Regions from separate parts of the Lysinibacillus sp. UBA5990 genome, predicted to be linked through region 1. Evidence: riboswitches for the same ligand, from Rfam matches in the RefSeq annotation. Region 1 holds a riboswitch; each other region holds the start of a gene.
The links. A riboswitch is a leader RNA that binds a small molecule or an ion and turns the genes downstream of it on or off. The one in region 1 is predicted to bind S-adenosylmethionine.
Positions count from the first base shown of each region.

Region 1 (4,048 bases):
TCACGGCTAGCATCTGTTACAAGAATCTTCGCTACTTCCAACTCAATACCTAATTTATTTTTAAGATCTTCTCGCTTTTCATTTAATATATGATAGATCCCTTGACCTACCGTTCCAAATCCTAAAATCGCTGCCTTTATAGTTGCCATTCTTATTATTCCCTCCAACTTACATTCCGCAGTTTCATCAAGCCAAACTCTCCGTGGGGTTGTGCCAAATCATTTGACACCAACCGCAGGTCTTAGCCAACCCTTAATTTTGGATAAATTTTGATATTTAGTACATGTTAGATCATATACAAATTCAAATAATTCGAAATTTAACTTAAAGAAAATTGTAACGCATATATATACTTTACACAAGAAAAATCTTTCTAGGAAGGACATTTGTTTTCCCTAGACGTGCAAAAGAAATCGGTTTCATTCCTTTTACTATACGTTTTTTTAGTTTATCCATAAGATTTGAACAAATATTGACTCTTTACTCTCAAACTTTGATGTCTTTCTTCTATTATATATGTATGTTCAGACACCCATAAACCAGCTAAATAAATAAACTACTATAAAAAAGGCTCATTCCCTGTAGCAGCAGAGAATGAGCCTAAATATATGAGGGATTATTTAGCTCGCTTTTGAAAGCAATTGAAAACGATATTGTGTTAAAGCTTGTTGAACAATACTAATTTCTTCTTCTGTAAAATTTGGTATTGCATACGTACGTTCTACTAATTGAAATGTACCATATTTCAAATAAAATTCTGTTGCTGGAAGCTGTATGTGGCTCACACCATACTTCTCATATGTCTCATAAACTTCCTTAACCATATAGCCATTATCATTTGCGCAAACCTGTTCCTGATACGCTGAATGACCGAAAATTTGCTGCCATTTATGTTCCACTAATGTAAGGATGTGTTGAATGGATTGATTGTTAACAAATACACGACCTTCATTTAGTTCATAAATTAGATAAGATGCAATGTTTTGCGCACTATAGAGATTACCCATTTTAAACACTCCTTTATCATTAGTTTTTTGAAGAGTAGCCACTGGCTATGTAACTACTCTCCTATCTATTCAAAAGTGGGGGAGCACTTATGAAAACATTTACCTTTTCAACAAGGTTTTTCCGTACACTTAACTTAATTCCAAGTATATAACAAGGTTTTATTAAAGTCAATAATACATATGAAATTACTCGGTATTATTTTTTAAAAGGTTCTGATAATTACCGGATGAGACAGTTGGTTAATGTAGCAACGTTTGACGTATACCAAATGAGGCTATTCGAATGAGAAAATACGTAAACGCTACAACATTCGCCTGTCATTCTATTAAGCTTCTACTGTTTGTTCTGTTGTTGCTGTTGCCTGAGTAATAGCCTGCTCTAAATCTGCAATGATGTCCTCCACTGCCTCTAAACCGATTGATAAGCGAATGAGCGATTCGGTTACGCCAGCTTGTATTAGTTCATCTGCGGATAATTGTTGGTGTGTAGTAGATGCTGGATGGATAATTAGCGACTTAGCATCCCCTACATTTGCCACATGTGAAAACAGCTTTACATGATCAATAAGCTTTCGACCTGCTTCACGTCCACCTTTAATGCCAAATGTAAGCACTGAACCGAAGCCATTTTTTAAATACTTTTTCGCCAACTCATGTGTTGGAAAATCTTCTAGGCCATTATAATTTACATATTCCACAGATGGGTGGTTACGTAAATATTCAGCCACAGCTAAAGCATTTTCATTGTGTTTAGGGATACGCAAATGAAGCGTCTCTAAACCTTGTAATAGATTGAAAGCTGCATCTGCACTTAATGTTGGTCCAAAATCACGTAACAACTGTACACGCAGCTTTGTAGCAAAAGCTGCAGAAGCTGTATCGATTCCATAGCGTAAACCATGGTAAGAAGCATCCGGCTCTGTAAAGCCTGGGAATCGCCCACTAGTCCAATCAAACTTACCAGCGTCTACAACAACACCACCTAAAGTTGTCCCATGACCACCTATCCATTTCGTTGCTGAATGAACTACCACATCCGCACCGTAGTCAATTGGTGTAGAACCATAAGGAGAAGCAAATGTACTATCGATAATTAATGGTAAGCTGTTGTCATGTGCAATCTTAGCTACAGCTTCAATATCTAAAACCTTTAAGCTAGGATTACCGTAAACTTCAGCGAAGACAGCTTTTGTTTTATCGGTAATGGCAGCCTTAAAATTCTCTGGGTTTGTTTCATCTACAAAAATCGTTTTAATACCATAGTTTGGTAATGTATTAGCGAATAAATTATACGTACCACCATATAAAGAACTAGCAGCTACAATTTCATCTCCTGCTCCAGCTAGATTTAAAATAGAAAATGCAATAGCTGCTGCACCAGATGAAAGTGCTACTGCTGCTGTTCCACCTTCTAATAAAGCCACACGCTTTTCAAAAACATCCACTGTCGGATTCGTAATTCGCGTGTAAATGTTCCCCGCCTCCTCTAAAGCAAAAAGACGTTGCGCATGAGCAGTGTCTTTAAAAACGAAAGCAGTTGAACGGTAGACAGGAACTGTTCTAGAACCCGTCACAGGGTCTGGCTCTTGACCACCATGTAACAGTAATGTTTCTGGTTTAAAATTTGTCATTGTGTACCTCCATTTGGTTATTTTTTTACGATGGTACCGGAGATGAGGAGGATTTTTCTGTAGAAAACAAAAACCCTCTTCAGCTAAGAAGAGGGTTGCGGTTGCAAGTTTTCCTCCCCTTATCTGCCAGATCCAAGTAAGAATCTGTAGGAATTAGCACCTTAGTAAGTTCATCACCTACTGGTTGCCGGGCATCATAGGGCCTATCCCTCCGCCGCTCTTGATAAGAGTATGAGATTCAATTTCCATCGTTGTTACAAAGTATAAGCATAGAGTTTTTTTCTGTCAACATCTAAATTTTATTTTTTCCGAAACTTCTGTCTGCTCTTTTACGTAGTAAGAACGCATACACTATTTTAGAAAAAAATTTGAAAGGAGTATTTTTATGGTAAAAGCCGTGATCTGTTTTCTAGTTGTCGGCTATTTGATTGGCTGTATTCACGGTTCTAAGGTGGCACAATTTTTATCCGGGGTTGATTTAAAAAAAGCTGGTCATGGCAATGCTGGTGCCTCTAATGCTACGCTTTCACTCGGCTGGAAATATGGCGTTTTAGTAGCTCTTATCGATATTGGCAAAGGCGTCGCAGCCATCGTCGGTGCACATTTTTATTTAGCAGATGCAACACATTTAACAGCAGAACAAACATGGCTCCTCACCTACTTGTTAGCTGCAGGGGTTATTTTGGGGCATAATTTCCCTTTTTATATGGGCTTCAATGGTGGAAAAGGGACTGCCTCTATCATTGGAATTTTACTTGCGGTTGATTGGAAGATTGGTTTATTTGCACTTATTCTTTTTGTTATTTTATCTTTTGCAACGAACTATTTAATTGTTGGGGTATTAGAATTTTACCTCGTTTTTTGTACAGCTACTTATTTATGGATTCCTGGGCTAGGTCCGATTATTATTGCCATTCTACTTTTTGGTATTGCTATTATTTTGCACATTGAAAATATTCAACGTTTAATCAATGGAACCGAGCCTAAAGTTACTGCTGCCTTCAAGAAAAAGAAATAATATTTTTTAGGAGGTATTTGTATTTTTTATGACCACAAATTATCTCTTTAATTACTATTAAAGCTGTAAAACAGACATATTTCGCTTCCTTTCATTCTATACAATAAACGGATGAATTCTTATCTTAAGAAAACATTATATTGACCGATGTTATGGATAATAACTGTCATTTTTATGTAGACGTAGAAGGGATGAGAAAATATGTCTTCACCTAAACAAGCAACAATGAAGCGTAATTTAAAGCCTTTATGGATTGGGTTGGCTTTTGCTTTATTAATTATCATTATTTTTTTACCTAATAACGGTGAGCTACCTGTAGCTGGGCAGCGCGCTTTAGCCATTTTAGCTTTCGCGGTTATCCTGTGGGTAACAGAAGCCGTTTCATATCCTGT
Region 1 covers NZ_DJAY01000010.1:111,349-115,396, reverse strand. Annotated here, with positions in the region: gene B3D94_RS07255 (homoserine dehydrogenase) at 1-149, opposite strand, end outside; gene B3D94_RS07250 (hypothetical protein) at 621-1,007, opposite strand; gene B3D94_RS07245 (O-acetylhomoserine aminocarboxypropyltransferase/cysteine synthase family protein) at 1,334-2,638, opposite strand; SAM riboswitch class I at 2,755-2,868, opposite strand; gene B3D94_RS07240 (glycerol-3-phosphate acyltransferase) at 3,024-3,656, shown strand; gene B3D94_RS07235 (DASS family sodium-coupled anion symporter) at 3,858-4,048, shown strand, end outside.

Region 2 (4,048 bases), on a different contig from region 1:
TCCTCCTAACTCTTCCACAGTAACGCCATTCTCTGCAAAATAGGTTAGCGCCTTTTGAACAATGTTGGGCTCTCCGTTTAAATGCACCACAATATTACCAACAATGCCATTTTTTAATTCAATAATATTGGCTGTTAAAATGTTTGGTTGTACATCATATACTTTGCTGACTTCAGCCAATAATGGCTTACCAGTACTTTCTCCAAGAAATGTTAAACGAATGACGCTACCTGAAACATTTAACTGCTCAATAAGAGAAGGAGTTAAGTTACGTTGTGAAATGGTACTTAAGAACTTTCTTGTAGTAGGGTGTTGTGGTTTTGCAAAGAGCTCGATAGCCGTACCAAATTCAACTACTTTCCCTGCTTCTAGAACAGATACCTCATCACAAATTTTCTGAATGACATTCATTTCATGTGTAATCAGTAGGATTGTAATTCCTAATTCACGATTAATTTTTAACAATAGTTCAAGAATAGCCTCTGTAGTCTCAGGATCAAGCGCACTTGTTGCTTCATCACTAAGTAAAATTTCAGGCTCTTGTGCTAAAGCTCGTGCAATTGCGACACGTTGCTTTTGTCCACCTGAAAGCTGATTAGGGTAGCTATCTAGCTTTTCTGTTAAACCTACAATTTCGGCATATTTAGCCACACGATTTTTGACGTCTGTTTCGTTATATCCAAGTAGCTTTAAGGGAACTGCGATATTGTTATAAACGGTTGCTGTCTTTAAGAGATTAAAATGTTGAAAAATCATACCGATCTTTTGTCGTGTTTGACGTAAGTCATGAAGTGAAAGGGTAGTAATATCCACATTGTCAATCAAGACTTTGCCTGCTGAAGGACGCTCTAGTAAATTAACACAACGAATCAGCGTACTTTTACCAGCACCGCTATACCCAATTACCCCATGAATTTGTCCTTTTTTTACATGAAGATTGATGCCATCTACAGCCTTTATACTGCCTTTTTTCGTCTTATATTCTTTTGAAATATTTTGTAATTGAATCATCAGATTGGTTGCTCCTTTCTTAACTTCTAAAAAGCAAGAATCTGCGCGGTTTCCATAGTGGAAATTTGGCAGATTCTTTAGCTTATCGCACGTATTACCAGCTAGGGATTACAGAACCTTTGAATTCCTCTTCAATGAAGTGGCGAACTTCATCAGATTGATAAGCCTCAATGAACTTTTTAATCGTTGGGTCGTTTTCATTTTCTGCACGAACGACAATGTAGTTCACATATGGAGAGTCAGTAGATTCTAAAAGAATAGAGTCCTCTTGCGGATTAATGCCAGCTTCCAGCGCAAAGTTAGTATTAATAGCAGCTACATCTACTTCACTAAGCTGTTTTGGAATTTGTGCAGCTTCTAATTCTATGAATTTTAAATTCTTTTTGTTTTCTTCCACGTCACGAACGGATGCTGTTAAGTCCGCTCCATCTTTTAATTTAATATAGCCTGCCTCTTGTAAAACAAAGAGAGCACGCGCTCCATTTGTTGGGTCATTCGGTAAGCCAAATGTTGCGCCTTCAGGAACGTCATCCAATGATTTATATTTTTCAGAGTAAATACCCATTGGATTTAAAATTGTTTTGCCAACCGGTACTAAATCTGTATCGTGATCTTTATTAAATGTATCGAGGAAAGGCTTATGCTGATAGCTGTTTGCATCAAGATCACCTTCAGCTAAGGATGTATTTGGTAAAACATAATCAGAAAATGATTTTAGTTCTACTTCTAGACCTTTTTCCTTTGCGACTTTAGCAGCTACCTCTGCAATTTGCTCATGAGGTCCTGAAGTGACACCCACGACAATTTTATTTTCATCGATAGCTTCGCTTTTTCCTTTACTATCTTCTTTAGAGCCACAGCCCGCTAGTGCTGCTACTAATGTAAGACTTGCTAAACCTACTAAAAATTTATTTTTCTTCTTCATGAAAACGACCTCCAAAAATTGTTTTATCGGTTTTTGAAAATAAAAAAAACTCTCTTACAAATTAAGAGAGGCTCATGAAAAAAGTCCTCTCTTATCTATCAAACGAATTTCGTTTGCAGGATTTAGCACCTTCCTTCATAAAAGGAGGTTGCCGAGCTTCATAGGGCCAGTCCCTCAGCTACTCTTGATAAGAGATTCATATTATATTTTTGTATTTCCGATAGAACTAATATAATTTATAGGGTATAGTAAGTCAATAAATATTTTTAAAATTTTTTATATTGTTATAATATTTTGTCGCGAAGGAGGGTGAAGAATGTCCGTAAGAGTTAATTATGGCATAGGTTCATTTGGTAAGGTGATTAGTGCTCGTCTCCTCATGGGAACAGACATTATTGAAGGAATTGAGGCACTTTGTGAAGAGAATAAAATTGAATCGGCAACCATAATTAGTTGTATTGGTAGTTTTCAAAAAAGTAGCTTTGTTTATTTAGTACCAGATGAAACTTCCCACATTAAAGTTCGATTTAGTGATGTGGTCGAGAAAGAGGGGCCACTCGAGTTTATCCAAGGTTCAGGAGTTGTTTGTAAGCGTGATGCACAATATGAAACGCATTTCCATGGTTCCATGAGTGATCAATGGGGAGTGGTTTCAGGCGGTCATTTTATAAAGGGCGGAAATATCGTCATAACAGCAGATGTAGTGCTGGCAGAAGTTCAAGGCATTCAGCATATCCGTCAGTTGGACGATGAAACAGGTCACATGCAATTTTATCCATTAGAACATGGATTAGATCTTCCAAGGAAAATTGAAAAATAGTAAGTCCTGTAGCTAGAGAAAGCTACAGGACTCCATTTTGTTCCATGCTAAAATAAGTTCAATTGCTCAATTCTATGGATGGCTTCTCGTAAACGTTCCTCGCTTACAAGCAAGCCAATACGCACATAGCCTTCCCCATATTGACCAAAGCCATTACCTGCGGCTACCGCAATATCAGCTTTATCGAGCAATATATCAGCAAATTGTTCGCTAGTAAAACCTAATGGGACAGGGAGCCAGGCAAAGAAGGAGCCCTTTGGTGCCGTTACTTGCCAGCCAATTCTATGAGCTTCTTCGGTTAGAACATTTCGACGACGCTCATAGGTAGCTCTTAGCTCATCTGCACATTCCTGCGAAGAGGTCAGTGCAATAGCTGCTGCGTGTTGAATAGCAGGGAATTGACTACAAAACAAATGATCTTGAATAAGATTAATCGCGGCAATCAAATCAGAATTGCCTACAGCAAAGCCTATGCGCCAACCTGCCATATTATAAGTCTTTGATAATGTGTACATTTCGATTCCAACTTCTTTTGCACCATTTGCCTGTAAGAAACTAATAGGTTTATTGCCATCAAATCCAATCGCACCATAAGCAAAATCATGTGATACGATGATATTATGCTCCTTAGCAAAACGAATGGTTTCTTCAAAAAATTCAAGTGTTGCTGTACCACCAGTAGGATTATTTGGGTAATTTAAGTAAAGTAACTTGGCTTTTTCCTTAACTTCTTTAGGGAGGGCATCATAATCAGGTAAGAAATTATTCTCAGCAAAAAGAGGCATTACTTCAAAATTTACATCACCTAATACAACTCCAGATAAGTAGTCTGGATAGCCTGGGTCTGGTAATAGCATCGTATCACCAGGATTTAACACAGCCAAAGGTAGCTCAACAAGACCAATTTTTGTGCCACCAAGAATGGCTACTTCAGTGTCGGGATCAATCTCCACATCATATTCCCGTTTATAAAAGTCAGCAGCGGCTTGACGTAATTCGCCGATACCACGGAATGGCGAATATTTGTGGTTTTGAGGATTTTCAGCTGCTTCCTGTAATGCTTGGATGATATGAGTAGGCGTAGGTTGGTCGGGATTTCCTTGCCCAAGATTAATCACATCACGTCCTTCTTCCAGGGCATTGTTTACTTTTTGGACGAGCGCCGCAAAAAATTGAGTGGGTAATTGCTGTAGTTTTTTAGAGAATTCCATGCATGATCACCTTTTTCAGAATATAATAATTATTATTGAAGAATATGAAGCAAATAGTAGTACTTTTTTTGTTAATTGTCT
Region 2 covers NZ_DJAY01000007.1:19,413-23,460, forward strand. Annotated here, with positions in the region: gene B3D94_RS04375 (methionine ABC transporter ATP-binding protein) at 1-1,011, opposite strand, end outside; gene B3D94_RS04380 (MetQ/NlpA family ABC transporter substrate-binding protein) at 1,106-1,936, opposite strand; SAM riboswitch class I at 2,025-2,130, opposite strand; gene B3D94_RS04385 (PPC domain-containing DNA-binding protein) at 2,253-2,756, shown strand; gene B3D94_RS04390 (pyridoxal phosphate-dependent aminotransferase) at 2,804-3,967, opposite strand.
Region 2: another riboswitch for S-adenosylmethionine. It lies ahead of B3D94_RS04380 (MetQ/NlpA family ABC transporter substrate-binding protein); the one in region 1 lies ahead of B3D94_RS07245 (O-acetylhomoserine aminocarboxypropyltransferase/cysteine synthase family protein).

Region 3 (4,048 bases), on a different contig from region 1:
TATAATTATGTATGCTACCTATTTAGGGATAGAAAACTTTGCTCGTTCAGCAGAAATACTTTTCCCTATGTTTGTCTTAATTTTTATTTTCTTTGTTGTCAGTATCACCCCACAAATTAAGTTTGAAAATATACAACCGATTATGGAAGCATCCAAAACATCCATCTTATATAGTATCATCCGCTTTATAAGTGTCTTTTCTTTTTCGTTAGTTATGTTATTAATGATTTACCCTGCTAGTGTCAATGTCCAGCAATCCTCAAAAAAAGGATTTTACATAGGCATGCTTCTCGGTGGATTTGTTCTAGTAACATTAATTACTCTATCCATTTTAGTCTTAGGGCCAGCCAACACGGCTTCGCGATCTTTCCCTAGCTATGCCCTAGCACAAAGAATCTCTATCGGAAATTTTTTACAGCGCATTGAAATTATCATGGCTTTTATGTGGATTGTATCCATTTTTATTCGAACGTTTATGTACTTCTATACAACTGTTGTTGGAATTGCACAAATTATGAAATTGAAGGATCACCGCCCACTAATCCTACCAATGGGTATTATTATGGTCGGACTTTCGCAAATTGTTCACCCAGACATCGTCCATTCCAACATTTATAATGATGAGATTTGGCCAATTTATGCATTTGTTTGCACCATATTATTACCCATACTTCTCCTCATTGTAGCTGTTATACGTAATCGAAAATCACTAGATAATTCAACTGAAATGGGTCATGCGGATTCTAATGAGGGGCAAATGACTGATGCAAGGAATGCGGTTTCTAATCAAGGCAATCAGACAAAACCTGGTAATATGGATTCCCTTCAGGAGAATCAGGTGAAACCAAATAATAAGGATTCCAATCAGGATATTCAGACGAAACCTGCTACTATGAATTCCAATCAGGAGAATCAGACTAACGATGCTAATACAGATAGCACTCAAGACAATCAGGATAATCAAGAAAAAACAGATAATCCAGTTTCTACTCAAGACAATCAAGATAAATCTGCTACGTCGAATTCCAGCCAAGTGATTCAGTCTGAAGCTGGCAACGCTACATCCAAACAGGACGATCAGGCGACTCCAGATAAAACGAGTTCTGACAAGAAAAATCTAGAATAACAAAGTCTAATTCCTTGCTGCTTAGTGAAGAAATTAGACTTTTTCAGTGTTATTTAAATATGATATTCAATTTCGTCTACAAAGTCCCATTCATATGGTGTCTCTTGGTATACGTAGTAGTTCAACCAGTTGGAGAACAATAAATGCGTATGGGCACGCCATGTATTCATCGGTGCCTTTGCTGGATCATCATTTGGGAAGTAGTTTACTGGAACGTCTATATGGATGCCCTTGGCAACATCGCGACTGTATTCATCGGCTAATGTTGTCGCATCATATTCTAAATGTCCAGTAATCATAATGTTTTTATTATCTTTTGATTGCACGATAAATACACCCGCATCCTCTGAATAGGATAATAAGCGTAAGTCTGGATGATTGCGAACCTCGTCAATCGAGACAGATGTATAGCGAGAATGAGGGGCTGTAAATAAATCACTAAAGCCTCGTACTAAATCTACTGTTAAATCAGTAATCACATGAGAATAAACGCCGGAGCATTTAGCAGAAAGCTCGACCTTTCCAATCCCATAATGATGATATAGCGCAGCCTGTGCCCCCCAACATATATGTAGCACGGATGTCACATTCTTTTTAGACCAATCCATAATTTCAGCAATTTCCTGCCAATAGTTAACCTCTTCAAACGGCATTTTTTCTACAGGAGCACCCGTAATAATCATACCATCATAGCGTCGATGACGAATTTGGTTAAACGTTGTGTAGAATAATTGCAAATGAGATTTACTCACATTTTTAGATTCATGAGTAGCCGTGTTTAAAAAAGTAATATTCACCTGTAATGGTGTATTTCCTAGTAATCGTAGTAATTGTAGCTCCGTTTTTTCTTTTTCGGGCATCAAATTTAAGATTAATATATTTAATGGACGTATTTGCTGTGTTCTCGCACGGTCCTCTTCCATCACGAAGATTTTTTCCTCACGTAAATGTTCTCCAGCAGGTAAATTTTTCGGAATATTAATTGGCATCTTGCGTTCCCCTCTCTTTTTTGCTCCTTTTTCGAAAAAATTAAAAAATCCTCCACATTCCATATGAGATAGAATGAGAAGGATTTTTTTCACGTTCACTCTTATCTCTCAAAGGAAAAACCTTTGCTGGAATTAGCACCTTTCTAACATTTGTTAGAGGTTGCTGAAGCGTCATCGGGCCAAATCCCTCTGCTTCTCTTGATAAGATTATTTAATTATCTTGAATTGTAACATGGACTAGTTAGAATATCAATAATTCATAGAATATTTTGTTATTCCTATGCATGTTCTCCCATCATTTGATAAACACTAAGCTTGCTGTATATGGTTATTCTACATGAAATTTTATGGTAAACATGCCGGTATTATGTTACCATATATCTTTAGTAATAGAGAGGAACGTGAATACTTTGATTAATATTGAATTTCCAAAACCAGATGTAGTCATTCGCCAACGCGAACAAGATGTAAAACCAGGTGATGTCCCAATTACACCATACTTTGGTTTCATCGACTTCCACAAAATCACACGTGATAAAGGCGGTATTTTCTTATTTTATAATGAAAAGAATGAGCTATTATTTGTCGGTAAAGCACGTAAAATTCGCCAACGAATTAAAAAACATTTTGAAGACAATGTATCTCCGATGAAAAACTATCGTGACGAGGTCTTCAAAATTGAAGTCTATGAAGTAGAAGATCCTATGGAACGTGAAATTTATGAAACGTATGCGATTAATACGTTCCGCTCCAAATACAATGTAGATAAAGTATTTTATTAATATCAACAAAAACCGAAATCTCTTTTTTAGGGATTTCGGTTTTTTATTACATCATAGTAATACGATCTATCGGCATGCTTTTTCCGTTAATATATAGTTCAATAATCGTCAGCTCCGGGCTTTTGTTGATAGCATAGACATACGGTTGAGCTTCTTTCTTTTGCTCGCTTCCTTCCTTGAAATGAATGACTAACCGATCTTCATTTGCTGCCGCGCTTGCTAGCACATTTCCTTTCGAAAACATGACAAGATAGTACGTCATGTTATCTTCATACAATAACTGAATTCTGTCTTTAGCTATAATATGTTGTTGGATATGGTCAGGAACGATTGTTAGCTCCTGAATCTTAGGAGAAACCGGCAGCGGTGCAGAATCACATCCGCCAATTAAAAATAAACAAAATAATACTGGCAACATCCATTTTTTCAAGATGCTCCCCTTCCCTTATAACTACTCTAAGAAAAATGCTTTACGTTCTTTAGCAATCCAGTCCTCAAGCTCTTTATCATCACGCTTCACTAGTCGATTGATAAGAACATCATGCCAAATATAATCCTCTAATAAATAAATATGCACTGGATCATTCGTTATAAAAGCTGTTTCCTGGTTCGACGGCGAGTGACCATAAATCATTTCTTGTCCATCAACCGATAAAATAAACCAATGAGGTGTAGAAGTCTTTCTCGTATAGTGAGTGGCTCTGTGCTGATCGATAGATGCCAGATGTTCTCCGACATATAAGGTAATGCCATGCACCTCCAAATGCTGTGATACCTCTTCGATATCCTCGCGTAAGGCATCGTACATATCCTCCCACATCGATAGGATAACTTTTGTCTCTGCTTTTTTTAATAAGGTTTGACAATAATTGAGGATCGTCTGCTTCCCTTTTAGCATTAACACTTTAGGTTCCGCTTCTTGTTCTTTCGTTTCTAATTTTTCTAGTTGATCACTAATCGACGTAAAATTCGATTGCCAGCGCTGTTGAATTTGCAGCAAAAACATCTCGACAGGAATGGAAGAATACGTCGTTTGATCCGCCGTTTCCTCTTTCAAAACGAATCCCTTCTCAACAAGACCATTTAATATGTCATAGATTCTAGCTCTTGGAATCCCAGAGTTTTTGCTAACTTGGTAGGCACTGACATGA
Region 3 covers NZ_DJAY01000015.1:1,524,165-1,528,212, forward strand. Annotated here, with positions in the region: gene B3D94_RS20140 (GerAB/ArcD/ProY family transporter) at 1-1,126, shown strand, start outside; gene metA (homoserine O-acetyltransferase MetA) at 1,180-2,115, opposite strand; SAM riboswitch class I at 2,214-2,323, opposite strand; gene B3D94_RS20150 (nucleotide excision repair endonuclease) at 2,526-2,897, shown strand; gene B3D94_RS20155 (hypothetical protein) at 2,944-3,327, opposite strand; gene B3D94_RS20160 (TrmB family transcriptional regulator) at 3,349-4,048, opposite strand, start outside.
Region 3: another riboswitch for S-adenosylmethionine. It lies ahead of metA (homoserine O-acetyltransferase MetA); the one in region 1 lies ahead of B3D94_RS07245 (O-acetylhomoserine aminocarboxypropyltransferase/cysteine synthase family protein).